3 regions of the Microbacterium sp. Root553 genome follow, and region 1 is predicted to be linked to each of the others. Evidence: predicted binding sites of a transcription regulator. Region 1 holds the regulator's gene; each other region holds the start of a gene.

Evidence for each region. The regulator LexA, encoded in region 1, represses DNA repair genes until DNA is damaged. The targets are predictions, from matches to a motif close to TCGAACANNTGTTCGA.
Region 2: a site for LexA is predicted at 2,905-2,920, ahead of ASD43_RS03995 (HNH endonuclease signature motif containing protein). Genes of this name have one in related genera too.
Region 3: a site for LexA is predicted at 5,955-5,970, ahead of ASD43_RS06690 (HNH endonuclease signature motif containing protein). Genes of this name have one in related genera too.

The regions. Positions count from the first base shown of each region.
Region 1 is NZ_LMFY01000003.1:195,055-204,812, forward strand. It holds gene ASD43_RS16610 (DUF2510 domain-containing protein) at 72-1,679, opposite strand; gene ftsE (cell division ATP-binding protein FtsE) at 1,817-2,878, shown strand; gene ftsX (permease-like cell division protein FtsX) at 2,875-3,789, shown strand; gene smpB (SsrA-binding protein SmpB) at 3,876-4,352, shown strand; gene ASD43_RS16630 (S9 family peptidase) at 4,353-6,218, opposite strand; gene lexA (transcriptional repressor LexA) at 6,254-6,940, opposite strand; gene ASD43_RS16640 (LysM peptidoglycan-binding domain-containing protein) at 7,222-7,584, shown strand; gene ASD43_RS16645 (histidinol-phosphate transaminase) at 7,652-8,746, shown strand; gene hisB (imidazoleglycerol-phosphate dehydratase HisB) at 8,743-9,360, shown strand; gene hisH (imidazole glycerol phosphate synthase subunit HisH) at 9,357-9,758, shown strand, end outside.
Region 2 is NZ_LMFY01000001.1:889,670-899,427, forward strand. It holds gene map (type I methionyl aminopeptidase) at 1-294, opposite strand, end outside; gene ASD43_RS03985 (helix-turn-helix domain-containing protein) at 366-656, shown strand; gene ASD43_RS03990 (SDR family NAD(P)-dependent oxidoreductase) at 658-1,416, shown strand; gene ASD43_RS03995 (HNH endonuclease signature motif containing protein) at 1,530-2,873, opposite strand; gene ASD43_RS04000 (ArsR/SmtB family transcription factor) at 3,524-3,829, opposite strand; gene ASD43_RS04005 (MFS transporter) at 3,942-5,183, shown strand; gene panB (3-methyl-2-oxobutanoate hydroxymethyltransferase) at 5,227-6,096, opposite strand; gene panC (pantoate--beta-alanine ligase) at 6,093-6,941, opposite strand; gene ASD43_RS04020 (Rossmann-like and DUF2520 domain-containing protein) at 6,938-7,750, opposite strand; gene ASD43_RS04025 (hypothetical protein) at 7,886-9,175, opposite strand; gene ASD43_RS04030 (TetR/AcrR family transcriptional regulator) at 9,336-9,758, shown strand, end outside.
Region 3 is NZ_LMFY01000001.1:1,434,937-1,444,694, reverse strand. It holds gene ASD43_RS06715 (ABC transporter ATP-binding protein) at 1-727, opposite strand, end outside; gene ASD43_RS06710 (ABC transporter ATP-binding protein) at 724-2,451, opposite strand; gene ASD43_RS06705 (enoyl-CoA hydratase/isomerase family protein) at 2,620-3,681, opposite strand; gene ASD43_RS16975 (ATP-binding cassette domain-containing protein) at 3,803-5,302, shown strand; gene ASD43_RS06695 (hypothetical protein) at 5,384-5,833, opposite strand; gene ASD43_RS06690 (HNH endonuclease signature motif containing protein) at 5,981-7,255, shown strand; gene ASD43_RS06685 (glutamate-1-semialdehyde 2,1-aminomutase) at 7,465-8,817, opposite strand; gene hemB (porphobilinogen synthase) at 9,110-9,758, opposite strand, start outside.

The DNA.
Region 1 (9,758 bases):
TCCGGCACGGAGTCCCGCATACACGAGACGCCCGGCGATCACGATGATCGCCGGGCGTCGTCGTATGTCGGTCAGCCCTCGGACGGGGTGAACGCGATGCTCGCGACGTCCTGCAGCAGTTCGTCGGTGAAGGTGATCCGGTACGCGGTGCTCTTGGCGACGTCGAAGGTGATCTTGCCCGAGACGGTGTCGCCTTCAGCGAGCTCCTCTGCCACGATGCCGTCGACGTAGTAGTCGTACGTGCCCTCGGTGCCCTCGGCGGTCGTGAGCGCGAAGTAGAACGGGTTGACGTAGCTCGTGCCCGATACGCCCGTGAAGGTCACGTCGAGGATCACGTACCCGCCGTTGGTCGAGGGGATGCTCGAACCGTCGTCGGTCGCCCAGGTCGCGGAGTTGACCGTGACCTCGCTCGTGCCCGACATCTGCGTGATCGTGAGGGGAGACCCGATCTCGCCCTGGACCACGTCGGTGGGGCCGGTGCCTCCGTCGGTACCGGGATCCGTACCCTCGTCGGTGCCGGTGCCGGTGCCGGTGTCGGAGTCACTCGAGGGCGGTGCGGTCGGCAGGTCGCGCACGACCTGAGCGACGCTCGACGTCACGAACACGATGGCCACGACGACCGCGAGGATCGTGCCGACGACCGACAGGATGAGACCGGCGATGCCCGGCCACTTCTTGCCCTTGAGGAAGATCGAGATCAGCGACACGATGAAGCCGGCGGCCAGCAGGATCCAGCCGAAGACGAAGGTCGCCGGGATGCAGGAGAGGATCGTGCCGAGGCCGGCGATCGCGAGTCCGACGACGCCCACGATGGAGAGGCGCGGCGGTTCGACGGGAGCAGGGCTGCCGTACGGGGCCGGGTAGCCGCCGCCTGCGCCGTATGCCTGACCGGGCGGAGCGTACGCGGATGCGCCGGGGTACCCGGGCGTCGTCTGGGGGTAGCCGGGGGTCGTCTGGGGGTATCCGGGTGCGCTCTGGTACTGCTGCGGCTGTTCGGGAGCGGCCGCTCCCGGGTAGGAAGCTCCGGCGCCCGGGTACGAGGGGGCGGGGTGTCCGTAGGGCGACGTCGTCTCGCTCAGGGGAGTGGTGGCAGCGGTGGCGCCCGGGGCGGCGAAGCCCTGGTCCGGCCACTGGGGCGCGTTCTCGCTCGGGGCCTCGACGCCGTTGTCGGTGGTGTCGGTGTCGGTGGCGGCGGTGTCGGTGGGCGGCCACGTCGCGGCCGGCTCGCCCGCGTCGGATCCGTACGCGGGGGCGGCATACGCGGAGTCCGCATCGGCATACGCGGAGCCTGCAGCGGCGGAGCCCGCATCGTCAGAGCTAGCCGTGCCGGCGTCAGCGCCATCGTTCGGGGCCGGGGTGTTCCAGGACTGGCTCTCGACGGCGGCCACCGAGCCGATCGCGTCTGCGGTCTCGGCGGCGGCAGCGTCATGCGGAGCCTCGTCGCGCGCGGCCGCAGCGGTCTCGACGGCTCCGGCGTCGGTACCGGTGACATCGGTACCGGTGACATCGGTACCGGTGACATCGCCACCGGTGACATCCGTTCCGGTCGTGTCGCTTCCGCTCGTGTCAGCGGCGGGCGCTTCGGCGGCCAGGGGAGCGAAGTGCTCGGTCCACTGCGTCCCGTCCCACCAGCGCTGTCGGCCGGATCCGTCGTCGTACCAGCCAGCAGGCGTCGTCATGGTTCCCCCTCGGAGTCGCGTCCACGCGGACGGCATGGATCAGCATCTTCATGTATAGCAGTGCCCGTCGACACTCCGGGGTCGAGCGGGGTGTCGCTCGCGGACTCGATGGACAGCGCGCTTAGGCTCGAAACGCCATGATTCGGTTCGAGAACGTCACGAAGCGCTATCGCGGGACCCTGCGTCCCGCGCTGTCCGAGGTCGACTTCGAAGTCCAACGCGGGGAGTTCGTCTTCCTCGTCGGAGCATCGGGTTCGGGCAAGTCCTCCTGTCTGCGGCTCATCCTGCGCGAAGACGTGCCGACGACCGGCCGGGTCGCCGTGCTCGGGCGCGATCTGAGATCGCTCGCCAACCGCAAGGTCCCCTACTTCCGCCGCCACATCGGATCCGTGTTCCAGGACTTCCGGCTGCTGCCGTCGAAGACCGTCTATCAGAACGTCGCGTTCACGCTCCAGGTGACCGGCTCCTCGAGGGGCTTCATCCAGCAGGCCGTGCCCGAGGCGCTCGCACTGGTGGGACTCGACGGCAAGCAGAAGCGGATGCCGCATGAGCTCTCCGGCGGTGAGCAGCAGCGCGTCGCGATCGCGAGGGCGCTCGTCAACCGCCCACAGGTGCTGCTCGCCGACGAGCCGACCGGAAACCTCGACCCCGCCACGTCGGTCGACATCATGCAGCTGCTCGCGCGTATCAACGCGGGAGGCACGACCGTGCTCATGGCCACGCACGAGGCGGCGTTCGTCGATCAGATGCAACGCCGGGTCATCGAGCTCCGCGACGGAGTGATGGTCAGGGACGAGGTGCACGGCGGATACGGCGACACCTCGAACATCCCGCGGCTCGTGCCCGAGGAGGTGCGCGGGGCGGCAGCGGCTGCCGCACTCACCGCGGTGCAGGAGGTCCAGCGGCAGACGGCTGACCTCTCCGTCGTGCGTGCGGCCCTCAGCGAGGAGCTCAGCGCTCAGCGACGCGCAGCGGCGACGTCGTCGGACGCCGTGCCGAGCGCCTCGGAGACGCCCGAGGCCCAGGCCGCCCCCTCCGATGCGCCCGTACCGGAGGACACGACGCTCCATGTGTCGGCCGCGGTGGGCCCGCGCACGCATCCGATCGTGCTGCCCGCCGTGGACGTCGCAGAACTCGGAGTCGCCGATCGCCTCGGCCTGTCCGACGACGGCGCAGATGAAGTGGGGCCGACCTCATGAGAATCGGACTGATCCTCGCCGAGGCCCTCGGTGGCCTTCGTCGCAACATCTCGATGGTGATCTCGGTGGTGCTCGTCACCTTCGTCTCGCTCACGTTCGTCGGCGCGGCGATCCTCATGCAGGGCCAGATCGGCACCATGCGGGGGTACTGGACGGAGCGGGCCCAGGTCGCGGTCTACATGTGCTCGGACATCTCCGAGAAGGACACCTGCGTCGACGGCGGCGCCTCCGAGGAGCAGGTCGACGCGGTGCGCGCGCAACTCGAGGGCGAAGCGCTGTCCCCGCTCATCAGCGAGGTGACGTTCGACTCGAAGGAAGACACCTACGCCAAGCTCGTGGATCAGCTCGGCGAGGACCAGGCCAGCGTCATCACGCCCGACCAGGCCTTCGAGGTCTTCTTCGTCACCATGAAAGACCCGGGGCAGTCGCAGGTGATCGCGGAGGCGTTCAACGGCGTCGCCGGTGTGGAGCAGGTGCAGGACCAGCTGCAGTACCTGGAGCCGCTGTTCTCGGCGCTCACGGTCGCCACCTACATCGCGGTGGGGATCGCCGTGCTCATGCTGATCGCGGCGATCCTGCTGATCGGCACGACCATCAGGCTGTCCGCCTATGCCAGACGCAAGGAGATCGGCATCATGCGCCTCGTGGGCGCGTCGAACCGGTTCATCCAGACTCCGTTCGTGCTCGAGGGGGTGTTCGCCGCGTTCCTCGGCTCCGTCCTGGCCAGCGCCGCGGTGGTCGCCGGAGTGCACTTCGGCGTCAACGGCTACCTCCGCGGACGCGTGCCGTTCATCACGACCTGGATCGGGATGCAGGATGCCGCGGTCGTGGTCCCCGTGCTCATCGGCATCGGCGTGCTCCTGGCCGCGCTGTCGGCGGGATTCGCGATCCGCAGATGGCTGCGTACCTGAGCTCGCGGCCGGTATAGACTGACAGGCTGTCGTGTGCCCCGGACGGGGCTCGAGAACCACTGCACGGCACGGATCAGGAGAGAATCATGCCCAGGGAACGCGGGGAGAAGGTCATCGCGACCAATCGTCGCGCACGTCACGACTACACGATCGAGAAGTCGTACGAGGCGGGGATGGTGCTCACCGGCACCGAGGTCAAGTCGCTGCGTCAGGGACGCGCGAACCTGAGCGACGGCTACGCCTTCGTGAAGGGCAACGAGGTCTTCCTCGACTCCGTGCACATTCCGGAGTACTCGCAGGGGCACTGGACGAACCACGCGTCGAAGCGCGTGCGCAAGCTGCTGCTGCACCGCGAGGAGATCGCGAAGCTCGCCCATGCCGTCTCGGCCGGCGGCTACACGTTGATCCCGCTCAAGCTCTACTTCTCGGACGGACGCGCCAAGGTCGAGATCGCTCTCGCGAAGGGCAAGCGCGAGTACGACAAGCGTCAGACCCTGCGCGAACGCCAGGACACCCGCGAGGCCGACCGGGCCATGCGGCTGCGCAACCGCGTCGGGGAATGATCAGTCCGCGGGACTGAACCCGAACACGCGCCCGAGGAAGCGCAGTTCGCGCTCGAGGGCGTCGACGATCGTCTCGGAAGAGCGGAATCCGTGCCCCTCGCCCGGGTACAGCACGTACTCGTGGTCGACGCCGCGCTCCGCCAGTGCGTCGCGGATGGCCTCGGACTGGGCGGGTGGGACGACGCGGTCGTCTGCCCCCTGCATGAGGAGCACCGGCACGTCGATGCGATCGGCGTGGGTCAGGGGAGACCTCTCGATGTAGAGGTCCTCCGCCTCGGGCAGCGGTCCGACGAGCCCCTCGATGTACGGGGCCTCGAAGTCGTGCGAGTGCGCGCTGAGCATCCGCAGATCGGTCACCCCGTAGCGGCTGATGCCTGCGGCGAAGGTTCCCCCGCGCACGAGCGCCGAGAGCACCGTCCACCCTCCGGCGGAGCTCCCGCGGATCGCGATGCGCGCGGGATCGGCGAGACCCGCATCAGCCAGTCCTCGCGCCGCGGCGATCACGTCGTCGACGTCGACGACGCCCCATCCGCCGTCGAGACGCTCGCGGTAGGCGCGCCCGTAGCCGCTCGATCCGCCGTAGTTCACGTCGAGCACGCCGATCCCGCGGCTCGTGTAGAACGCGATGGCCGCGGACGCAGCACCCGTCACGTGCGCGGTGGGTCCGCCGTGCACGAGGACGAGATAGGGAGGCAGCTCGCCCGCGGAAGTCGAGACGTCGGGGTGGGAGGGCGGATAGGCGAAGGCGTGCACGGCGCCATGCGCGCCGTCGACCGCGATCGGAGATGCCGGCGGCATCCAGGCGCGATCGACAGGCCGGCCGCCCGCGACGGTCGTCACGACGCCGCTGTCCACATCGACGCACCAGACACCGGATGCGGCACGGGAGCTGTCGCCGGTGAGCAGCACACGCGAGCCGCTGACGTCGTCGACGCTGACATGGCCGTCCGCAGGGATGTCCAGGCGCCGCATCCGTCCGTCGTGTTCGACAACGACCACTTCATCGCGTCCGTCCGTGCGCACGAGCACGATGCGTCCGTCGTCCAACGGCTGATACCAGCGGTTGCCCAGCACCCAGAGGCCGTAGCCCGTGTCGGCGTCGTCCCCCGCATCGCCGACGGGGACAGGAGCGCCCTCGGGGTCGAGGTGGTGCAGGCGCTGACGGTGCAGGGCCCAGCGACCGCTGGGGTCGTCCGCGTACACGAGGGCGTCGTCACCATCCCACTCCGGCTGCAGCGCGGCCAGGGTCGGAAGCGTCGTGCGTCGTGTTCCGTCGGACACGACGAGCGACGCCTGCTGCCACGGCATCCGCTGACCGGACCATTCGACCCATGCGAGGCGCGTGCCGTCGGGGGAGAGTGCGGGATGCGCGTGGAACGAGGGCCCCTCCGTGACGATCGAGAGTCTCGATGCGTCCTCCGCAGCAGACCCGTCGGTCGGGATCTCGATGATCGCCCGGCGGTGAGGTTCGGATGACAGGTCCTCGCGCACCGCGAACAGCCGCCCCTGCTGCACACGAAGGCCGCCGTGGGCGGGGCCCTCCGGGGTGAGTGGCGCAGGGGCGTCGCCCGGACTCATCCGGTGCACGCGCTGCGTGTCGGCGTCGACGAAGTACAGCGTGCCCGAGGAGTCGGCGGTCCAGGCGCCGCCGCCGTATTCGTGCACGCGGGATCGGGCGCTCCACGGTGCCGGCAGGATCTCTGCGCCTGTGGTGCTGCGCACGGTGCGTCGACCACCCTGGGCGGGGACGCTCTCGCCCCACCAGATCTCGTCGCCGACGAACACGGCGCCGTCGAATCGTGGCGAGGACGCCGCGACGGCCGACGGGGAGAAGGGTGATGGCCAGGTACCGAACGGCGACGACATGGGACGAGCCTACGGCGCGTGCGGGGAGGCCGTCGTCACACGGCGCGGAGCACGGCGACGACCTTGCCGAGCACGACCGACTCGTCGCCGAGGATCGGCTCGAAGGCGGAGTTGCGGGGCAGCAGCCACGTGTGGCCGTCGCGGCGGCGCAGCACCTTGACGGTGGCCTCGCCGTCGAGCATGGCGGCGACGATCTCGCCGTTCTCGGCGCTGTTCTGCGATCGGATGACCACCCAGTCCCCGTCGCAGATGGCGGCGTCGATCATCGATTCGCCCGAGACCTTGAGCATGAACAGATCGCCCTTGCCCACGAGCTGACGGGGCAGGGGGAAGATCTCCTCGACCTGCTGGTCGGCGGTGATGGGGACGCCCGCGGCGATCCGCCCCACGAGCGGCACGAGTGCGGCGTCGCCGACGGGTGTGGCGACGTCATCCGGATTCTCGGCACTCGAACCCGGGAGGTCGATGAGGACCTCCATGGCGCGTGTCTTGCCGGGGTCGCGGCGGAGGTAGCCGCTGAGCTCGAGCTGGCCGAGCTGGTGCGTGACGCTCGAGAGCGACTTCAGCCCGACGGCGTCACCGATCTCCCGCATGCTCGGCGGGTAGCCGTAACGGCTGATCGATGTCTGGATGACCTCGAGGATCGCCATCTGCTTCGGGCTCAGGCTCTTCCGGCGACGCGTGCGGGGGGCGTCGGACTCGGGGGCGGCGATGTCGCTCATGGTGCTCCTCAGGTGTGCGATCCGGCGTCTCAGTTCGAATGTCGGAGGCCCGTGGTGGGGTGTTCGTATCGAAACCGTATCCGAGAATCACCTGGATCTGGAAGATCTGTTCGAGCGTGTCGAGGTATTCACGGCCCGGTTTTTCGAAGAACGCTTGACAGATGTTCGAATTCGAAGATAACTTCGGAACGTAGCTTCGCATTCACGGCTCCCGGCCGAGACGCGGATGCGAACGCTACGCCAACTTCACCGCTCACGCGGTAGATGCAGAGGAGTACGACATGAGCACCATCACCTTCAGCAACGCAGCCATCGTCTCGCCCCGTTCGGCGACGAAGCTCCGGCTGACGGCGCGTGGCCGCCGGGTCGTGCTCGCGCTGGCCGCAGTGCCACTCGCGGTGGGCATCGGATTCGCCGCATTGAGCGGCGGCAGCGCGATGGCCTCGGGCGAGCAGGTCGCCACCGCGTCCTTCGCCTCGGTCACCGTGATGCCGGGAGACACCCTCTGGTCGATCGCCGAGTCGGTGGCACCCGGTGCCGACCCGCGCGAGGTCATCGGCGACATCACGCGCCTGAACGCCCTCCGCGGCGGGGCGCTGCAGATCGGCCAGGAGCTGGCGATCCCCGCACAGTACTCGGAGTGAATCGCAGCGGCCCCTCGGTCGCTCATTCACCGTCACCTCGGAGTGAAGCGGTCGTGCGCGGCCTACCATGGGAAGGGTGACTGCATCACTCGACGACCTCCCGCTCCGTGACGATCTCCGAGGGCTCACGCCCTACGGTGCCCCGCAGGCTCCGCTGCCGGTGGCGCTGAACGTGAACGAGAACACGCATCCGGTTCCCGACCTCGTGGCGAGCGACATCCTCGACGACATCGCGGTCGCGCTCCGTGACGTCAACCGATACCCGGATCGCGAGTTCACCACACTGCGCGACGGCTTCGCGGACTATCTCGGTCACGGCCTGCAGGCTGAGCAGATCTGGGCCGGAAACGGATCGAACGAAGTGCTGCAGCACATCCTGCAGGCCTTCGGGGGGCCCGGCCGCACGGCGTTCAGCTTCGCACCGACCTACTCGATGTACCCGCTGATCGCGCAGGGGACCGGCGCCCGCTGGATCGCGGGGACCCGCCAGCCCGACTACACGATCACCCCCGAGGAGGCGACAGCCCAGGTGGCCGACGCCGACCCGGATGTGATCCTGCTGTGCTCGCCGAACAACCCGACCGGCACCCCGCTCGGGCTCGATGTGATCGAGGCGGTGTATGAGGCGTCCCGAGGCGTCGTGGTGGTCGACGAGGCGTACCAGGAATTCGCCCCACGAGAGGCTCCCTCCGCGCTGACCCTGCTCGAGGGGCGCCCTCGTCTGGCGGTCTCGCGCACCATGAGCAAGGCCTTCGCGTTCGCGGGTGCCCGCGTCGGATATCTCGCCGCCGACCCCGCGTTCATCGATGCGCTGCGGCTCGTGCGCCTTCCGTATCACCTGAGCGCCCTGACGCAGGCTGCTGCCGTCGCGGCCTTGCGCAACTCCGAAGTGATGCTCGGCATGGTCGCCGAGATCGTCGAGCAGCGTGACCGCATCTCGGCGACGCTCGAAGCGCTCGGCTACACGCCCCATGAGTCCTGGTCGAACTTCGTCCTGTTCGGCGGCGTCGCGGATCCGCACAGGGTGTGGCAGCAGCTGTACGACCGCGGCGTGCTCGTGCGCGATGTCGGCATCCCCGGACACCTGCGTGTCACCGCGGGAACAGAGGCCGAGACCACGGCATTCCTCGATGCCCTCGCCTCGATAGGATCGGACTCATGAGCACCCCTGCCCCGACACCCCGCACCGCGACGCGCGTGCGCAGCACGTCGGAGTCCACCGTCGAGCTCGAGCTGAACCTCGACGGCACCGGATCCAGCCGCATCGACACCTCGGTGCCGTTCTTCGACCACATGCTGACGGCGTTCGCGAAGCACTCGCTCACCGACCTCACGGTCCGCGCCTCCGGTGACACCCAGATCGACGCCCACCACACGGTCGAAGACATCTCGATCGTGCTCGGACAGGCCATCCGCGAAGCTCTCGGCGACAAGTCGGGGATCTCCCGATACGGAGATGCCCTCGTTCCGCTCGATGAGGCTCTCGCCCAGGCCGTGGTCGACATCTCCGGGCGTCCGTACCTCGTGCACACCGGCGAGCCTGTCGGGTTCGAGCACCACCTCATCGGGGGCCACTTCACCGGGTCGCTCGTGCGGCACACGTTCGAGGCGATCGCGTTCAACGCCGGACTGACCGTGCACGTGCGAGTCCTCGGCGGCCGCGACCCGCATCACATCGCCGAGGCCGAGTACAAGGCGTTCGCTCGGGCCTTCCGCCAGGCCAAGGCCCTCGACCCCCTGGTCGACGGGGTGCCGTCGACGAAGGGTGCGCTGTGAGCGGCGCGCCCAGGGTCGCCGTCTTCGACTACGAATCAGGCAACGTCCATTCTGCGGTGAAGGCTCTCGTCGCCGCGGGCGCCGATGCCGTCCTCACGCGCGACCGCAAGGAGGCGACCGAGGCCGACGGTCTGCTCGTCCCCGGCGTGGGGGCGTTCCAGGCCGTCCGTGAGGCGCTCCACGCCCACGGCGGCGATGAGATCATCGATCGGCGTCTGGCCGGCGGACGCCCCGTGCTCGGCATCTGCGTCGGGATGCAGGTGCTCTTCGCTCACGGCGTCGAGCGTGGACACGATGCGGAGGGGCTCGGCGAATGGCCGGGAGCGGTCACGGAGCTCAACGCGCCGGTGCTGCCGCACATGGGATGGAACACGGTCGAGCCCGGCGCCGACTCGGTG
Region 2 (9,758 bases), on a different contig from region 1:
GGTGAGCAGATCTCCGTCGAGCAGGGCGTAGTCGTGCGGCATACCGTGCAGCACCGCGTCGTTCACGGCGGTGCAGAGGCAGTGTCCGAAGGGCCCGCGGCCGAACGAGGGGGCATAGTCGACGTAGCATGACGTCGCCCCGGCATCCTCGATCATGCGCTTCGTCCACCGGTCGAGCTCGAGCAGGTTCACCCCCACGCGCGCCCGCACCTTCAGTGTCTGCAGGATGCGGCCGACCAGTGCGCCGGCATCCCGCGCGCGGCCCAGCTGGTCACTGTCGAGGATCTCGATCATGGTGCTCTCCGATTCATGCGAATCCAATAACTATCCCGGTAATACTATCCCGGTATTAGAATCGGCACATGATGGTTCGGATGCCCCTCACTCCCGCCGAGGTCGAGCGCGGCGAGCGCCTGGGAGCCCTGCTGCGGCGCGCGCGCGGCGAGCGCTCGATGCTGAGCGTCGCCCTCGACGCCGGCGTGTCTCCCGAGACGCTGCGCAAGATCGAGTCGGGCCGCGTGGCCACCCCGGCGTTCTCGACGATCGCGGCGATCGCGGGTGTGCTGCACCTGTCGCTCGACGCGGTGTGGGCCGAGGTGGAGCCCGCCGCGCCTGCCACCGTGCATGCCCCCGGTCACGCGCAGATCGCGTCCTGAGATGGCGAATGCGCTGATCACCGGCGGCTCCCGCGGCATCGGCCGGGCGATCGCGCAGGCGTTCGCGCGCCGTGGCGACCGTGTCGCGGTGCACTACGGACGCGATCGCGCCTCCGCGGAAGAGACCCTGACGTCGCTCGAGGGCACGGGTCACGCCATCGTCGGTGGAGATCTCGGCACCCCGGCCGAGGCACAGCGGGTGGTGACGGAGGCGATCGCCGCACTCGGTTCGCTCGACATCCTCGTGAACAACGCGGCCGTGGCCCCGAGTGCCGCGAACACGCACCGCGCCGACGCCGTGCCGTACGCGCAGTGGCAGCAGGTCTGGTCGGAGATGGTGGCCGTGAACCTGCTGGGCGCCTCGAACGTCACGCTGCTCGTGGCCCAGCACCTGATCGAACGCGGGAGCGGCGGTTCGATCGTCAATGTCGGTTCGCGGGGCGCGTTCCGCGGCGAGGCCGACCACCCCGCATACGCCGCGACCAAGGCGGGGCTGCAGGCTTTCGGCCAGTCGATGGCGCTCACGCTCGCACCGCACGGCATCTCGGTGACCTCGGTCGCCCCGGGCATGGTCTCGACCGAGCGCCAGTCGGCCACGCTGACGGGCCCGGAGGGCGACGGCATCCGCAGTCAGAGTCCGTTCGGGCGCGTCGGCAGGCCCGAGGAGATCGCGGATGCGGTCGCCTACCTCACCTCGCCCACCGCGGTATGGGCCTCGGGCACCGTGCTCGACCTCAACGGGGCATCGTACTTCCGCTGAGCGCATCCGCACCACGCCGACACAGCAGGCCCGCACCGCTCTCCACAGCACGCCCGCACCGCTCTCCACAGCACGCGCCGACACCACACGGCAACGGCGCGCCCGCGCGTCGCTCATGCCGCCACATCGAATCGCGCGCGGCCCCCGAGCCGAGGTCTGCACTCCGGGTCGACGTATCCGGGCGGAATGAACCACACCGTGCCCGCGACCCCTTTTCCGTCGATTCGGATCTCCCACCCGTTGTCGTGAATCCGATGGTGGCACGTCTCGCAGAGCAATACTCCGTTCGACAGATCGGTCGGACCGTGATCCCTGCTCCACCATCGGAGGTGATGCGCTTTTGTCATCTGCGGAGGAAGCCCGCACATCGCGCACCCTCCATCTCTCTCGACCAGTGCGAGGCGTTGCGCCCGAGTGAAGAGCCGCTTCTCTCGTCCCCAGTCCAGGATCTCGCTGCCACCGCCGAGCACACAGGGGATCACGCCACCGCTCGCAGCCATCCTCCTCGCCGCGCCGACGCCGATCTTCTGGTCGAAACCGTCGATGGTGGCGCAGCCCGTGCCGGCCTGCAGATCGTCGAGGGCGATGCGCACGACCACCGTGGCCCCGGCGAGAGGCATACTCTCCCCCTCGCATCCGAGAACGTGCGCACAGAACAGTGCGAGTGCGTCGACCTGGAGCATCGGCACCGTGCGGCGGTCGGCATCGGGTGCATCCGCGTCGGGAGCATCCCTGCGCGCTGCGAAAGCCGCGGTGACGTACCCGCGGATCGCGGCGACGATCGGCGCGGCGGTCTCGACGTCGATCCGCGCATCAAGATGCAGCATCCCGTCTCGCTCGAACATGGTCAGTGACCGACGACGTCGCATCTCCTCACCCTTCGGCTCCAGTCCGTCGGGGTCCAGCCACGCCTCGGCGCGAGTGACGAGCCGGCGGACATCGTCGAGGGAGAGTCCTGCGGCCTTGTCGGCCAGGATCCGCTCAGCCTCCGCGATGCGGTCGATTCCTGCCGCGATCCGGCAGCGCTCCAGAAGTGCGACGATCAGCCCGGCGGCCTGTACTCCGAGCCGACCGGCCGCGAGCGCCTCGCCGAGGGCGGGGTATCGAGCCGGCAGCCGAGAGCCCCGCAGATCGGTGCGTGGGGCGGTCGCCTCGCCGACGGCGACGAGGCGCGTCGCTTCGACCCGGGACACTCCCGTCGTCGCCGCGATCATCGTCTCCGCGGAACGGAAACCCTGCTGCTTCGCGAGGCCGCCGGCGCCCAGCTCGCTGCGTGACTCCTGAGAGATGACTGCAGCGACGTCCGCATGGACGGCGTCGAGAAGCCGCCTCAGCTCACCCGTCGCGGAATGCACCGCGATCAGACGGTCGCGGGGCAGGCCCGCGGCATCGTCTGCGTCAGCCCACAATCCATCGAGGCGGGACATCGCCTCGTGGAGAGCGGACAACTTCGACATGCCTCGATTTTACCGCGCCAGATGCCTAGTTTCGAAGTTATGTTCTAGTGAATTCCGAGGTGCCAGCATGCGGGTTGCGCCCACGCACGCCGACATACCGCCAAGCAGCACGCACACGCCACACGCCACACGCCACACGCCACACGCCACACGCCACACGCCACACGCCYCACGCCGCACGCCGCACGCCGCACGCCGACGATGCCACTCCGAGTCAACTCAGAGCAACGCCGCTACGCGGCTACACCTGCCCACGCAGGGCCACACCGCCACACCGCTCACGCCTCACAGCTCACAGCTCACAGCCCACAGCCACAGCCACAGCCACAGCCACAGCCACAGCCCACAGCCCACAGCCACAGCCCACAGCCACAGCCACAGCCACAGCTCACAGCCCACAGCCCACAGCCCACAGCCCCCGCCTCACAGCCCACAGCCCACAGCCCCCGCCTCACAGCCACAACCCACAGCTCACAGCTCACAGCTCACAGCTCACAGCTCACAGCTCACAGCTCACAGCTCACAGCTCACAGCTCACAGCTCACAGCTCACAGCTCACAGCTCACAGCTCACAGCTCACAGCTCACAGCTCACAGCTCACACCCCCCATACCCATGCGCCACCCCCGGACCGGACCACCCCCGGCCGAGCTACCCCCGCAGCACCGATTCCAACAGTCCGGGGAACAGCGCATCCAGGTCGTCGCGCCGCAGCGTCAGCATCCGCCGCCGACCATGCGGCTCGTTACGGATGATGCCGGCCTCGCGCAGGACCTTCATGAAGTGCGACTTGGTCGACTTGGGGAGATTCGGATCGGTGGCGTGACAGGCGGCCATGTCGAGCGGTCCGTCGGCGAGCTGCCGGGTGATGGCCAGGCGCTCGGGGTCACTGAGGGCGAAGAGCACGTCGGTGAGCTGGATCTCGGAGCGGTCCGGATGCGGGAGGTCGCCTGGCATGGTTCGAGAATAGTTGAACAATCGAGCGATGGCGAGTACGCTCCGATAGTTCGATGATTCTCGAACTCAATGATGTCGAGCACCAGACCCGATCCCACCGCGCGGAGCGCCCATGACCACCACGTCACCGATCACCACGTCACCGATCACCACGTCACCGATCACCACGACGATGCACGCGCAGATCCGACGCCCTCGATTCGGCTTCGTCCTGGCGATCGTGACCCAGGTCGCGATGATGATGGGTGCGAGCGCGCCCTCGCCGTTCTATCCGGTGCTCGCGGCCGAGATCGGATTCGACGCGATCGTCATCAGCGCCGTCTTCGCCGTGTACGCGATCGCGCTGCTGCTGGCGCTGCTGTCGGCGGGCTCGCTGTCCGACCATGTCGGACGCCGGCCCGTCGCGATCGGCGGGCTGCTGCTGCTCGCCGCCAGCATGATCCTGTTCTGGCATGCCGATACGGTCGCCACACTCCTGCTGGCCCGCATCCTCCAGGGTGTCGCCAGCGGTGTGCTCATCGCCGCCCTCTCTGCCGCCGCCCTCGATCTCGCCCCGGGCGGACGCTCCCGGGTCGCCGCCCTCTGGAATGCCCTCAGCCCCGGCATCGGAATCGCGCTCGGCGCGCTTCTCGCCGGCGTAGCCCTCGACGTGACCGGGCAGCCGCTGCTCGACGTGTTCGCCCCGTTGACCGTGGTGTACCTCGTGCTCGCGGCGCTGTTCGTCCTCGCCCCCGAGACCGCACCGCTGCGGCCCGGAGCATGGGGATCGCTGAGCTTCCGACTGTCGGTGCCTGCCGGCATCCGCGCCGACTTCTGGCGCGGAGCCCCCGCGGTCATCGCGGGGTGGGCGACGGGCGGACTCTTCCTCTCTCTCGGCGCGAACATCGTGCGCACCGAGCTCGGCGGAGAGGCGCACGTGTGGCAGGGTCTCGCCGTCGCGATGCTCGCCGGAGTCGGCGCGATCACCGCGTTCGTGCTGCGCACCCGCACTCCGCGCACCTCGGTCGTCTTCGGCACGGCGGCTCTGGCGACCGGCACCGCTCTGTCGCTCGTGGCGTTGAGCGTCGCGTCCCTGCCGTTCTACCTCGCCGCCACCGCGATCACCGGCATGGGCTTCGGCACCGCGTTCTCGGGGGTCGTCGCATCGCTGGCTCCCCGCATCCCCGCGACCGATCGCGCCGACACGTTCGCCGTGATCTACGTGCTGGCGTACCTCGCCTTCGGCGTGCCCGCGGTCATCGCCGGGATGCTGGTCGGACTGTTCGGACTCGGCGTCGTGTGCGTCGGCTACGGGGTCGTCGTGATCGCACTCGCGGTCATCGCCCTGGTGCTGCGGCTGCGCCGTCGGGAGTAGTCCCCGCGCGGCTCCGGCACAGGCCACCTCACCACGGGCCACCTCACCGCAGGGCGAGCATCTCCTGCAGCCGCACCGCCTCGGCTGCCGGCATGGCGTACTCGTGCGCGGATGCCGGATACGCCCCCGACCGCACCTCGTCGGCGTACGCCCGAACTCCCGCGACCGAGACACCGCGGACGTCGGCGTAGCGCTTGACGAACTTGGCGGCCCCGCCGGCGTGGATGCCGAGCAGGTCGTGGAAGACGAGCACCTGGCCGTCGGCGCCGGGCCCCGCTCCGATGCCGATCAGGGGAACGTGCAGAAGGGGCGCGAGCGCCGCGGTGACCGCCGACGGGACCGCTTCGATCACGAGCAGTGAGACCCCGGCGTCCTGCAGGGCGAGCGCATCGTCGATGACGGCGAGCGCGGCGTCGGCGGTGCGCCCCTGCGCGCGGTACCCACCGAGCGACGTCGCGGTCTGCGGGGTGAGCCCGACATGCCCCACGACGGGGATGCCGGCGTTCACGAGCGCCCGCGCCCGGTCGACCGTCGTGCCTCCGCGTTCGATCTTGATCAGGTCGGCCCCGGCCTCCTTGAGGAAACGCTGCGCGGTCGCGAGGGCGAGCTCGTCGGATGCCTCGTACGACCCGAAGGGCAGATCGCCGACGAGCAGCGGCGCCTCGAGCCCGCGACGCACGGCCTTGGTGAGCATCAGCATCTCGTCGACGGTGACGGGCACGGTGCTGTCGTAGCCGAGCACGGTCATGGCCGCAGAGTCGCCGACGAGCACCAGGTCGACCCCCGCCTCCTCGACGATCTGCGCGCTCGGGAAGTCGTAGGCCGTGACCATGACGAGCGGATCACCGGTATCTCTCTTCGTCCGCAGATCGTTCAGGGTCAGACGGGTGCGCGGGGCGGGGTGCGCGCTCATGGTGCGGTGCCTTTCAGCAGGTGGTTGTCGATGAGACGGGCGGCCCCGACGCGGGCGGCGACGAGCAGCAGCGCATCGCGGTCAGCTCGGGCGACGGGCTGCAGTGTCTCTGCATCCCGCAGTTCCAGGTATTCGACATCGATGCCCGCCTCAGCGAGCACGGCTGTCGCAGCGGGGAGGATGCCGTCGCGCTCCCCCGCCCGATGCGCGGCGTCGGCGGCGGCGAGCGCCCGGTTGAGGGCGGATGCCCGGACGCGGGCATCTGCATCGAGGTACACGTTGCGCGAACTCATCGCGAGTCCATCCGCTTCGCGGACGATCGGACGAGCGTCGATGCGCACGTCGAGATCGAGGTCGCGCACGAGCCGGCGCACGACGAGCACCTGCTGTGCATCCTTCTGCCCGAAGTAGGCGACATCGGGCCGCACGATGCCGAACAGCTTGGCGACGACCGTGGCGACGCCGTCGAAGTGGTGGGGTCCGCGGCTCGCACCGTCGAGGACCTCGGTGATGCCCGCGACATGGATGTTCGTCGCGAAGCCGTCGGGATAGATCTCGCTCGGAGTGGGCGCGAAGAGGATGTCGACGCCCTCCGCCTCGGCGAGGGCGGCGTCGCGGGTCTCGTCGCGCGGGTAGGTGCTGAGGTCCTCGTTCGCGGCGAACTGGGTGGGGTTGACGAACAGCGAGACGACGACGAGGCCGTTCTGCTCTCGAGCCGCGCGCATCAGCGAGAGGTGGCCCTCGTGGAAAGCGCCCATCGTCGGGACGAGTCCGACAGTCTCGCCCGCTGCCGTGGCTTCGCGAACCGCGGCGCGCACCTCGGCGACCGTGCGGAGGGTTCTCATACGTGTGCCTCGTTCTCTGCCGCGGGTCCGGGCGCTGCCACCGCGGATCCGGGCGCTGCCACGGCGGATCCGGGCACAGCCACCACCGATCGGGGCGCGGTGCGAGCGATCGCACGCGTCGATGCGGCGAGCGCATCGAAGAGCGGGGCGAGGTGAGCGGATGCCGCGCGCTGCCGCGCCACCGTCTCTTCGTCGCCGCGCGCGATGGGACCGGTCAGCGCGGCGGCGGCCCCGGAGACGGCCCAGTTGTCGACGGTCTGCCGCACGAGCGGGGCGAGGTGGGCACGGTCGACCCCGGCGGTCGCGGCGAGCTCCTCCGCCGCGTCGAGCACGGTGAGCACGAAGTTCGAGGCGAACGACGCGGCAGCGTGATAGCTCGCGCGGTGCGCATCGTCGACGCGGAAGGGGACCAGGCCGAGGGTCGTCGCAAGCCGCGCGGCACGCGCCCGATCGTCGGCGGTGCGGCCGTCGATCGCGGCCCCCACTCCACGGAACACCGTGGGCGATTCCGCGCCGGTCAAAGTCTGCAGCGGGTGGATGCTGAGGTCGACGTCATCCAGTCCGGTCGCGCCCGACACATGGGCGATGAGCGCCGCACTCGCCCGGGCGGACTCCGCCGCTGCGGGGATCGCGGCGTCCGGCACGCAGAGGATCGCGAGATCGACCGGCGGGATGGGCTCTCCTCGACGCAGTGGCCCGACGATCTCCACACCCGCCGCGTGGAGGGCCCGAGCGAGGACACCACCGAGCCGCCCGGCGCCGACGATGGCGATGGTCGTTTCAGAGGGGAGAGCAGGGGTGCTGTGCATGTCGATTCCTCGGCCGAGACGATCGGCGCGAATGGGATGAGTATCCGCCCGATATGGGGTCGCGGCAAAATCTGAGAGCAGAGTGCATATATTCCATCTCGGTTTGCTGCTCGTAATGCGAGCTTGCACACAGACTCACGGTGCATATCGATCTTCCGGAAGTCTCGGGATGAGCGCGTGACGTGCCACCTCCCGCATCGCAGACGTGATCGTTCCATACGCATCGGTCGCGGAGAGAAGGGCGAGGCGCTCGACGGTGCGCGCCGCCCCGCCGTCGTCGTCGCTCACTCCCCGAAGTCCTGCCCACGGCGAAGCTCGACCATCGAGGTCCACTCGCACGTCCGACTCGTCGAAGGCTCGGGACCCCTCGACGACGAGACCCGGAAGGTCGTCGACGTGCGTCGCCGTCCCATCCGCGATCGCGAGCAGCACGAGCGCTTCCTCCGCCCGCGACCGCGTCGACCGGAGATCGAGCAACCCGCCCTCGCCGGCCACGATCATCGAGGCGAGTGTCCGAAGCGTGTGCGGAGAGGCGACACGCAGCGTGCGGGCGAGAGCGGTCGCGACCACCCGCCCCTTGAAGCGACGGATGAGCTTCGCACGCCTGGCGAACGAGACCAGCGCGTCGCCTCGTGATCGCACCTCGTCGGACGTTCCGCCCCACCCGAGCGAGCGCACGAGTCGGTCGCTCTCGGCTTCAGGCAGCCACCCGGTCGTCTCATCCTGCACCATGCCGACCGTGCCGAGCAGATCGAGAAGTCGGGCGAGAGGCGCGAGCGCCGACTCCGCGTCGCTGTGGTCCGCGTCCGCCGGCCGCCGCAGGCCGGCCGCGTCGACATGCGCGAGCAGAGCCAGTCGCCGCGCGGGCGTCACCGCCGATGCGAGCGTCGCGATCGGCGAAGGCGACGGGAGCTGAGGATCGACGAACCACAGATCGCTGTCGTCGAAGAACGGCTGCACCACACCGTGTCGACGCAGAAGTTCGCGGTTCACGTCGTCTTCACGAAACGGCGCCTCTCCGGTCAGCCATCCGGTCGCCGGTGCATCGGCCGGTGAACCCACGGCGCCCGAGACCTCGGACGGGGAGGACAGGGAACTGACCGACAGCCACGGCGTGCCGACCGGAGGAGTCTCGATGGCGCGGATGCCCACCACCGGGTCATGGGGGAGCCCCGGAATCTCGTCGATTCCGGGCCTCGAGGGCCGCGGATACGCGTAGGCCTCGTCGTGGTGACAGCGGTCGATGCCGTCGTGCTCGGAACTCTCGTGGGGTTCGAGCCCGAGACTCAGCCGGTATGCCTCGACGATCCAGTCGTGCGGCGATCCGCTCGGCAGGTCGATCGCCCGATCGAGCTCGGGATGACCGTCGACCGTGAGCTCGACGCGCATGAAGGTGGGCATTCGGACAGGAATCTGAATCGTCATGCGAGCGAGGCTACGAACCTGCCCCGACACCGGAAGGCCCCCACCGCACGACCTGTGGAGGAGATCAGAGAAGGGGATCTGAGTGGAGAAGGCGTCGCACTCGCGTTCTTCTCGCAAGGAGTGATTGACCAATCACTCTCACCCGAGTACAGTCGCTCGCATGACCCCCCGCAGCCCGATCCTCTCGACCGCCGACATCCGACGCCCGCTGGTGGCGGCGGCGGCACTGGTCGAGTTCGCCCGTGGCGGCTACTTCCGCACGACCGTGGCAGACGTGGCGCGCGAGGCGAAGATCTCTCCGGCGTACGTGTTCAAGCTCTATCCCCGCAAGGAGCAGCTGTTCGTCGCGGCGCTCGAGACCTGCTTCGAGCGGATCATCGACGCCTTGGAGGCGGGCGCCGATGCCGCCGGATCCCCTCGCCCCGACGACGTGCTCGACGCGATGGGCGAGGCGTACGCCGACCTCATCCGCGATCGGTCGCTGCTCATGCTCCAAGTGCACGCGCAATCCGCCGCCGAGACCCCCGAGATCGGCGACGCACTCCGCGCCGGACTCGCCAAGGTGACGGAGTTCGTGCGGCAG
Region 3 (9,758 bases), on a different contig from region 1:
GCATGGTCTGCGTGATGTTGTCGATGTCGTTGGTCACGCGCGAGATCAGGTCACCGCGCTGCACCTTGTCGAAGTACGACAGCGGCAGGCGGTTGATCTTCGCTTCGACCGACTCGCGCAGGCGCCACATGGTGCGCACCATGATGACGTTGATGACGTAGCCCTGGATCCAGCTGAGGAAGGCCGCGACGATGTAGATCGCGAGCACGGCGATGATCACCCACCGCAGCGCCTCGAAGTCCACCCCCTCGCCGACCCGGAAGTCGCCGAGGGCCGAGATCTGGTTCGCGTAGTCGTCCTGCCCTCCCTGGCGGAGCGCCTCGACCACGTCGTCCTTCGCGGTGCCGGCGGGGAAGCCCGGGAAGTCTCCGTTCGCCTGCGCGAGCTGCACGGAGATGAAGCCCTTGTAGATGAGGTTGGTCGCCTCGCCGAGCACCTTGGGGGCGGCCACCGTCAGCACGACGCCGACGGCACCCGCGATCGACACCAGGATGAACCACACGGCGGACGGCTTGAGCAGACCGATCATCCGGCTGAAGCTCTTGCCGAAGTTGTCGGCCTTGCCCGGTGCGACGCTGTCCCAGCCGCCGCCGTTCTGGCGTGCCTTCTCGGCGAGCTCGGCCTCGTACTTCTCTTCCTCGGTCAGTTCCGGCTCGGCCGGCTGCGCGACGTCCGTCTCGGCGGCGGCGCGACCACGTCGGGTCTTCGGCGTGTTCTGCTCGCTCATGCGTCCACCCCCAGCTGCGACTCGACGATCTCCCGATAGGTCGTGCTCGTCTCGAGCAGTTCCTCGTGCGTGCCGACGCCGACCATGGTGCCTCCCTCGAGCACGACGATGCGGTCCGCATCCGTGATGGAGGACACTCGCTGAGCGACCACGATCTTCGTGACATGGGGCAGTTCGCGCCACAGCGCCTGCCTCAGGCGGGCGTCCGTGGTGAGGTCGAGAGCGGAGAACGAGTCGTCGAAGACGAGGATCTGCGGCTGCCGGACGATCGCACGGGCGATCGCGAGACGCTGCCGCTGACCCCCCGACACGTTCGTACCGCCCTGCGTGATGCGCGACTCGAGCCCCTGCGGCATCTCCTCGACGAAGTCGCGACCCTGCGCGATCTCGAGCGCATGCCAGAGCTCCTCATCGGTGGCCTCCTCGCGTCCGTAACGGAGGTTCGATGCCACGGTTCCGGTGAAGAGGAACGGGCGCTGCGGCACGAGGCCGATCGTCGCCCACAGCGATTCCACATCGGCCTCGCGCACGTCGACGCCCCCGACGGAGACAGCGCCGCCCGAGGCGTCGAACAGGCGGGGGATCAACGACACCAGCGTGGTCTTGCCCGCACCCGTCGATCCGACGATCGCCACGGTCTCTCCGGGTTCTGCGCCGAAGCTGATGCCCGTGAGCACGGGCGAATCGGCACCCGGGTACGTGAACTCGACGCCGTCGAAGGCGACGGATCCGGGCGTCGGGAAGTCGGTGACGCCGTTCGTCGGACGCTCCATGCTGGACTCCGTGTCGAGGACCTCTCCGATGCGCTCGGCCGAGACGGCCGCACGGGGGATCATGATCGCCATGAAGCTGGCCATGATCACGCCGCCCATGATCTGACCGATGTACTGCATGAAGGCGAAGATCGTTCCCACCTGCACGGTGCCGCTGTTGACCTCGATCCCTCCGAACCAGACGACGGCGACCACGGTGACGTTGAGGATGAGCATGAACAGCGGGAACAGGAGGACGAAGAGGGAGCCGACCTTGCGACCGACGACCATGATGTCCGTGTTCGCGCCGCGGAAGCGCTCCTCTTCGATGCGTTCGCGCACGAAGGCGCGCACCACGCGGACTCCGGTCAGCTGCTCGCGCATGACGCGGTTCACGGTGTCGAGCCGGCCCTGGTAGCTGCGGAAGAGGGGCACCATCCGGCTGACGACGAGACCCGCCACGATCAGCAGCAGCGGAACGGAGACCGCGATCAGCCAGCTGAGGCCGATGTTCGTCTGCACCGCGAAGATGATGCCGCCGATCGCGAGGAGGGGCGCGGTGACGAGCATCGTCGCACCCATCATCGCGAGCATCTGCACCTGCTGCACGTCGTTGGTGTTGCGGGTGATGAGCGAGCCCGCACCGAACTGCGACACCTCGCGCTCGGAGAATCCGCTCACCTTTCCGAAGACGTCGGCGCGGATGTCGCGACCGGCGCTCATCGACGCGCGCGCGGCGAAGTACGTGGCGATGACCGACGCGGTGATCTGCCCGAGCGACACGGCGAGCATGAACAGCCCGGTGCGCCAGATGTAGTCGGTGTCGGACTGCGCGACGCCCTTGTTGATGATGTCTTCGTTCAGACGGGGCAGGTAGAGAGTCGCGATCGCGCTGGCGAACTGGAAGACCAGCACGGCCACGAGCAACCACTTATAGCGGGACAGATATCGGACGAGGATTTTTCCCAGCACAGGCGGACTTTCTAGGAAGGATGGCGTCGCTGATCTCTCGGCGGGCGGACGCGGGCCGACGATCGCGCACAAGCTAGAGTGCCACGAACCGCCGACATTCGTATCCCCCTGCCGGTGGACCTTCGCTCACAGCGAACCGACGCCACCCGCTCGGCGGCCCCGCCGTCGTCAGAACAGCCGCGGCTCCGGCACGAACTCGCGGGCACCGGCACCGGCATCCGCGGGCAGGTCGGCGACGGATGCCGGATCCCACCGCGGGTTCCGATCCTTGTCGATCAGCTGCGCGCGGATCCCCTCGACGAGGTCGGGGTGCCGCGTGACGAACCACATCACACGCCGGTATTCGCCCTCGAGCGCTGCGCGCAGCCCCGGGAGCTCGCGCGCCTCGCGGACGGCGTCGAGGGTCACCGCCAGCCCGGTCGGCGCCAGGGATTCGAGCACCTCGGCAGCCGCGGCGGCCTCGGGAGCATCGTGCGCGTGCAGGCGCTCGAGGATGCCCGCGACCGTGTCGGCGGAGAACGCCTCGTCGATCCATCCGCGGGACTCGGGAAGAGCGGACGGCTCGGGGGTCTCGTCGAAGAGCAGCACGATCTCGGCGGGCCCGGTCGGGTCCGCACGGTAGGCGAGCGCCTCGCGCAGGGCGTCGAGCCGGTCGGAGGGCACGAAATGGTCGGCGAACCCGAGCAGCACCGCATCGGCGCCGTCCATGGTGCCGCCGGTGAGACCGAAGTACTCCCCGAATCGTCCGGGCGCCCTCCCGAGCAGCCACGTCCCGCCGACATCCGGGGTGAACCCGATGCGAGTCTCCGGCATAGCGATCTTCGAGCGCTCGGTGACGATGCGGATCGAGGCGTGCCCGGAGAGCCCGACCCCGCCGCCCATCGTGATGCCGTCGGCGATCGACACGATCGGCTTCGGGTACTCGGCGATCATCGCGTTGAGCGCGTACTCCGCGCGGAAGAACTCCGCCGCCTCGTCCGCATGACCCGCCACGATCTGCGCATGCAGGCCCCGCACGTCGCCGCCGGCGCACATCCCCCGCTCGCCCGCCCCGTCGATGACGACGATCTGCACGTCGGTGTCGTCCCGCCACGCCTCGAGGGCCTCGGCCAGCAGCCGGACCATCCCGAAATCGAGCGCGTTGATGGCTTCGGGCCTGTTCAGGGTGAGCCTGCCGAGGGCGCCGTCGGTGCGGACGAGGACCCGGGGGACGTCGAGGGAATCGGTCACGGGTGCCAGGCTACCCCGTACATTCGGCCTTGCCACGGCGGCCGTTCGTGGGGTAAATACGCGATCCGGCGGCTTTTCCGGCAGGATAGACGGAACTGCCCACTGCAACGAGAGGTCGCAGATGCCCGACGGACAGGTGCTGGAGTTCACGCACGTGACCAAGCGCTTCAATGACGTGACGGCGGTGTCCGACTTCTCCGCGCGAGTCGAGCCCGGCGTCGTGACCGCTTTCCTCGGCCCGAACGGAGCCGGAAAGACGACGACGCTGCGCATCCTCCTCGGTCAGGTGCGCGCCACCAGCGGAACCGCGACGATCGGCGGTGTCGCGTTCCCCGACCTGCGTCATCCACTGCGCACCATCGGATCGGTCCTCGAGGAGACGGCCTACCGTCCCCGCCGCTCGGCCGAACGCCAGCTCACCATCGCGGCCAAGGCGAACGGCATCCCGCTCTCCCGCGTCGACGAGGTGCTCGCGCTGGTCGGTCTCGAGCACGAGGCTGAGGGCCGCATCGGCAGCTTCTCACTCGGCATGCGCCAGCGCCTGAGCGTCGCGCACGCCCTGCTCGGCGACCCGGGCGCTCTCGTCTTCGACGAGCCGGCGAACGGCCTCGACCCCGAGGGCATCCGCTGGATCCGTCTCCTGATGCGCCGGCTCGCCGACGAAGGTCGCACGGTGCTCGTCTCCTCGCACGTCCTGAGCGAGGTCGAGCAGGTCGCCGACAACGTGCTTGTGCTCTCGAAGGGCCAGCTGATGCTCTCGAGCGGCATCGAGACGCTCGCCGATCCGTCGTCCGGATCCGTGGTCGTCGACGCCGCCGATCGCGCCGCGCTCACCACCGCGCTCTCGGCCGCCGGGCTCGAGGTCGAGGTGCTCCGCTCCGGACTCACGGTGCGCGGCAGCGACGCCGGAACGGTCGGTGCGATCGCGGCATCGGCCGGGATCGCGCTCAGCACGCTCGTGCAGCGCGGCCCCACCCTCGAAGACGTCTTCATCGATCTCGTGCGCGGCGGCCGGTTCGAGCCGCGCGCCGACGCAGCACCTGCGGCGATCGAGGCGCCTGCCGTCGTCGAGACGCCTGAGGCTCTCGTCGCGGCTGAGGCGGTCGTCGAGGCTGAGACTGAACCTGCTGTCGAGGCTGCGGACGACCAGAACGACGTCCCGGGCGAAGCGTCTGCCGAGGAGTCGGAGCCTGTCGAGTCCGAGGCGCCTGCCGAGGAGTCGGCAGCCGCGGAGGAGGAACCGGTGTCAGCCGAGACCGACGCACCTGCCGAGTCCGCCGAGGATGCGGCGTCAACCGGATTCGAGGCACCTGCCGAGTCCGCCACCGCACCGTCTTTCGACGAGATCCTGTTCGGCACGACGCCGGCGAGTACTGCAGACGACGAGGCGGAGGACGACGACCCGCGGTCCGCAGCCGTCAGCTCCATGCTCGCCCAGGCGGCTCGGGCGTATTACGAGGACGAGCCGAGGGAGTACCCGCTCGAGAACGCGTCGAGTGAGAACAGCGTCGTCGAGAGCATCGACGAGACTGCTCCCGAGGGTGCTGCGCCCGAGGGTGCTGCCGACGAGGGTGCTGCCGACGACTCGGAGCAGAACGACTCCGAGCCTCATCGTTACTGAGACCTGACGTGAACGCCCTCCACGCCGCACGGCGGTGGAGGGCGTTCCTCGTTCATGAGGGAGTCTCGGCGCTCCCCGGCCTCACGCCGGACGCGGGCGGATCACCGGACGCCGGCTTCCCTTCGACACGGGGACCGGGGAGGTGGCGACGATCTCCTCGACATCCGCGGGCTCATCCGTCACGTCGAGCCTGAGCGCCTGCGTCAGTGCGAGACCGTGGCTCGTGGTGAGGATCAGTCGCCGGTACTGGTCGTCGCCGAGGAGGTCGACGACGACGCTCGGTCGCCGCCTGCGGATCAGCACGAAGTCGGTACTGCCGGCGGCCTTCCACGTTCCGGCGGCGAGGATGCCCGGAATGTGCGTCCCCGGATTGGGAACTCCCCGAAGCCACGTCCACGCGTCGTCGATCAGCTGCACCTTCGCGATGGTCTCTCGCTCGATGCGGAGATTGTCGCGGTGAAAGCTCGCAGCCCGCTCGATCGGCGAGAGCACGACCTCGAGTCGCGTCTGATCAAGCAGCAACGTCACCATGCGTCCAGTCTGCCAGCGGCACCCGCCCAGATGTCTGTGTCTTGCTCACAGGAAGGCAACGATCCCTTGTCGGTTCCCACGTGTCCACGTCTTTCTCCCATTCCGATGTTCTGCTCGACATTCGAACAAACGTACTAGAATCGGAGTATGACCTCGACCACAGACCTCAGCCTCGAACAGCGCGGTGCGCTGCTCGATTCCTGGGTCGAGAAGCGACGTCAGATCGCCCGACTGGAGGCAGAGGCGTCTGACATCCTCGCCGAGCGGATGCGGCTCTGCACGGCCGAGTCCGACGAGCACCCGTACCACCGCGACGCGATCCATCGATCCATGGTCGCGGAGTACGCGGCCGCCGGGCAGATGAGCCAGGGCAGCGTCGAATACGCGCTCACAGACGCGGGATTCCTCGCCGACGGCCGCCACCCCCGCGTGCAGGAGGCGTTCCGAGCCGGAGCGATCTCGTCCGCACACGTCCGCGAGATCGTGCGGGCGGCGGGAGTGGTCCGAGAGGCCGTGAACAACGGACGGGCCGACTCCGATGCGCTGCCGTTCTACGACAGCGCGGCGGTCATCGTCGCAGAGCACGAGACGCCGGCCCGCACCCGCGCGCACATGCGCGAGCTCGCCGCCGCCCTCGCCGGCTCGACGACGGTGGAGCGTCACGCACGAGCGACATCGGAGCGCACCGTCACGCTGCGGTCCGCCGACGACGGCCTCTCCGTCCTGAGCGTCGTCCTCCCCGAACACCTCGCCACGGCGATCCACGACCGTCTCACCCGGCTGGCGCGGGTGGTGATCGCGGGGCGGAACGGCGACGGGATCCAGGTCGAGATGACGGACTCACGCTCCATCGATCAGGTGCGCACCGACCTCCTCATCGACCTGCTCCTGACCTCCGACCCGAGCGCGGCGAACGGCTCGGGTCTCGACAACATCCAGGCTCGGATCCAGGTGACCGTCGCGGCGACGACGCTCGCCGGGATCGATGACCGTCCTGCCCACCTCGACGGACACGGACCACTGCACCCCGGCGTCGCCCGCGACCTCGCGGGACGCAACGGCGGGTGGTCGCGTCTGTTCCTCGATCCGTCAGGGCTCGTCGTGGAGACGGATGCCTACACCCCGACCGAATCGATGCGACGATTCCTGCGGGCCAGAGATCAGCACTGCCGATTCCCGGGATGCAGGATGCCGGTGCATCGATGCCAGCTCGACCACACGTTCGATCATGCGAAAGGCGGCAAGACCGAGATCCACAACCTGGGTCACCTGTGCGCGACCCACCATGCGCTCAAGCATCCCGACGTCGGCGACGACCATCGATGGACCGCCCGCCAGCTCCCTGACGGAACCATCGACTGGCGGAGTCCGCTCGGACGCACCTACCGTGATAGTCCGCCGCGCCGGGTCATGTTCGTATGACGACCCGGGAGGTTTGCATGACGACCAGGGACGGTCGCGTGACGACCCGAGACGTTCGCATGACGACGTGGCACGGTCGCGTGACAACCCGAGACCGAGACGCCGAACACGTTCGCGTGACGACCCGCGACGGATGCGCGACGACCCGAGACGGATGCGCGACGACCCGAGACTTTCGCGCGACGGTCAGAGCGAAGACAGCCGCGTGCTCACGCCGTCGCGGCGGGGGCAGTCGCTGCCGGGTCCGTGGCGGCGGCCGCGGCACGAGCGGCGATCGGCAGCGCCGCCTCGATCCTCTGCAGCTCCTCTTCGCCGTGCGCGGCGGTGAGGAACCATGCTTCGAACACGCTCGGCGGCAGGGCGACGCCCTGCTCACGCATCGCGTGGAAGAACGGCGCGTAGCGGAACGACTCCTGCGCCAGTGCGTCGGCGTACGTGCGGGGCGACGACGCGCGGAACGACCCGCTGAACAGGCTGCCGGCGTGCGCGACGGCGTGGGTCACGCCGGCATCCGTGAGCGCGGCATCGAGCGCCGCCGAGACCCGGGCGGCCGCGGCATCGACCGTGGCGTAGACCTCCGGGGTCGCGAGCCTCAGCGTGGCGAGACCCGCGGCGACCGAGAGCGGGTTACCCGAGAGCGTGCCCGCCTGGTACACCGGGCCGAGCGGCGCCAGCATGTCCATGACCTCTGCGCGTCCACCGAGAGCAGCAAGAGGCATCCCCCCGCCGACGACCTTGCCGAAGGTGATGATGTCGGGCAGATACTGCTCTCCCGCCTCCGCCTGCAGGCCCCAGAATCCCGCCGGATGCACGCGGAAGCCGGTGAGCACCTCGTCGAGGATCAGCAGCGCGCCGTGCGCGTGGGCGGTGTCGGCCAGCAGCCGGTTGAAGCCGGGCGCGGGGGGCACGACGCCCATGTTGGCCGCAGCCGCCTCGACGATCACCGCGGCGATGCGATCGCCATGCTCGGCGAACACCTCCTCCAGCGCCCCAGGGTCGTTGTAGTCGATCACGAGCGTCTGTGCCGCGATCGGTGCGGGGACACCCGCCGAACCGGGCAGGGCGAGCGTGGCGACACCCGAACCTGCCGCGGCGAGCAGGCCGTCGGAATGTCCGTGATAGTGGCCGGCGAACTTCACCAGCAGGTCGCGTCCCGTCGCACCACGAGCGAGACGGATCGCCGTCATCGTGGCCTCCGTGCCGGTCGACACCAGACGCACGCGCTCGACGGGCCGGGCCTCGCCGACACGCACGCGCTCGGCGATCACGGACGCGAGTTCGACCTCGCCCTCGGTCGGAGCGCCGAAGGACAGACCGCGGGTCGCCGCCTCCTGCACCGCGGCGACGACCTCGGGCTGCGCGTGCCCGAGCAATGCAGGACCCCACGACGCGACCAGGTCGACGTAGTCGGTGCCCGCGGCATCGGTGACCGTCGCACCCGACGCCGACGCGAGGAAGCGCGGCGTTCCACCGACCGAACCGTACGCGCGCACCGGCGAGTTCACGCCACCGGGGATCACCGCACGGGCAGCGGAGAACAGGTCGTCATTGCGGTCGGTCACAGCACACTCCTCAGCGATGCGCGGAGGTCTCCCGGCATCTCCTCCAGGCTAGCCCGAAGACCTGGGCACAGGACCCAGACCCGAAGACAGGACTCAGACCCGAAGACAGGACTCAGACCCGGAGACCTGGGCTTGGTGAAGTACCCGGGCACGGCCAGGCCGACTCAGGACAGCCGCGCAGCCAGCGGGCGGCCTCGGTCGCCCAGCAGGACAGCCGCGCAGCCAACGGGCGGTCCCGGTGGCCCAGCAGGACAGCCGCGCAGCCAGCGGGCGGCGTCGGTGGCCCAGTAGGTCAGGCTCGCAGCCAACGGGCGGCGTCGGTGGCCCAGTAGGTCAGCACGACATCGGCGCCGGCCCGACGGATCGAGAGCAGCGACTCCAGGATCGACGCACGGCGGTCGATCCAGCCGTTCGCGGATGCCGCCTCGATCATCGCGTACTCGCCGGACACCTGGTACGCCCATACCGGAATGTGGACGGTGTCACGCACCTCGCGCAGCACGTCGAGGAAGGCCATCGCCGGCTTCACCATGACGATGTCCGCACCCTCCTGCTCGTCGACCACGGCTTCCCGCACGCCTTCGCGGCGGTTGCCCGGGTCGAGCTGGTAGGTGCGGCGATCCCCGGTGAGCTGGGAGTCCACAGCCTCGCGGAACGGTCCGTAGAAGGCGCTCGCGTACTTCGCGGCGTACGCGAGCAGCAGAGTGTCGGTGAATCCTTCGGAATCGAGCGCCTCGCGGATGACAGCGACCTGGCCGTCCATCATTCCCGAGAGCCCCAGCAGCTGGGATCCGGCGCGCGCCTGGGAGAGCGCCATCGAGGCGTAGCGCTCGAGCGTGGCGTCGTTGTCGACCGAGCCGTCGGCCGCGAGGACACCGCAGTGCCCGTGGTCGGTGAACTCGTCGAGGCAGAGATCGGTCTGCACGACGAGGGCGTCGCCG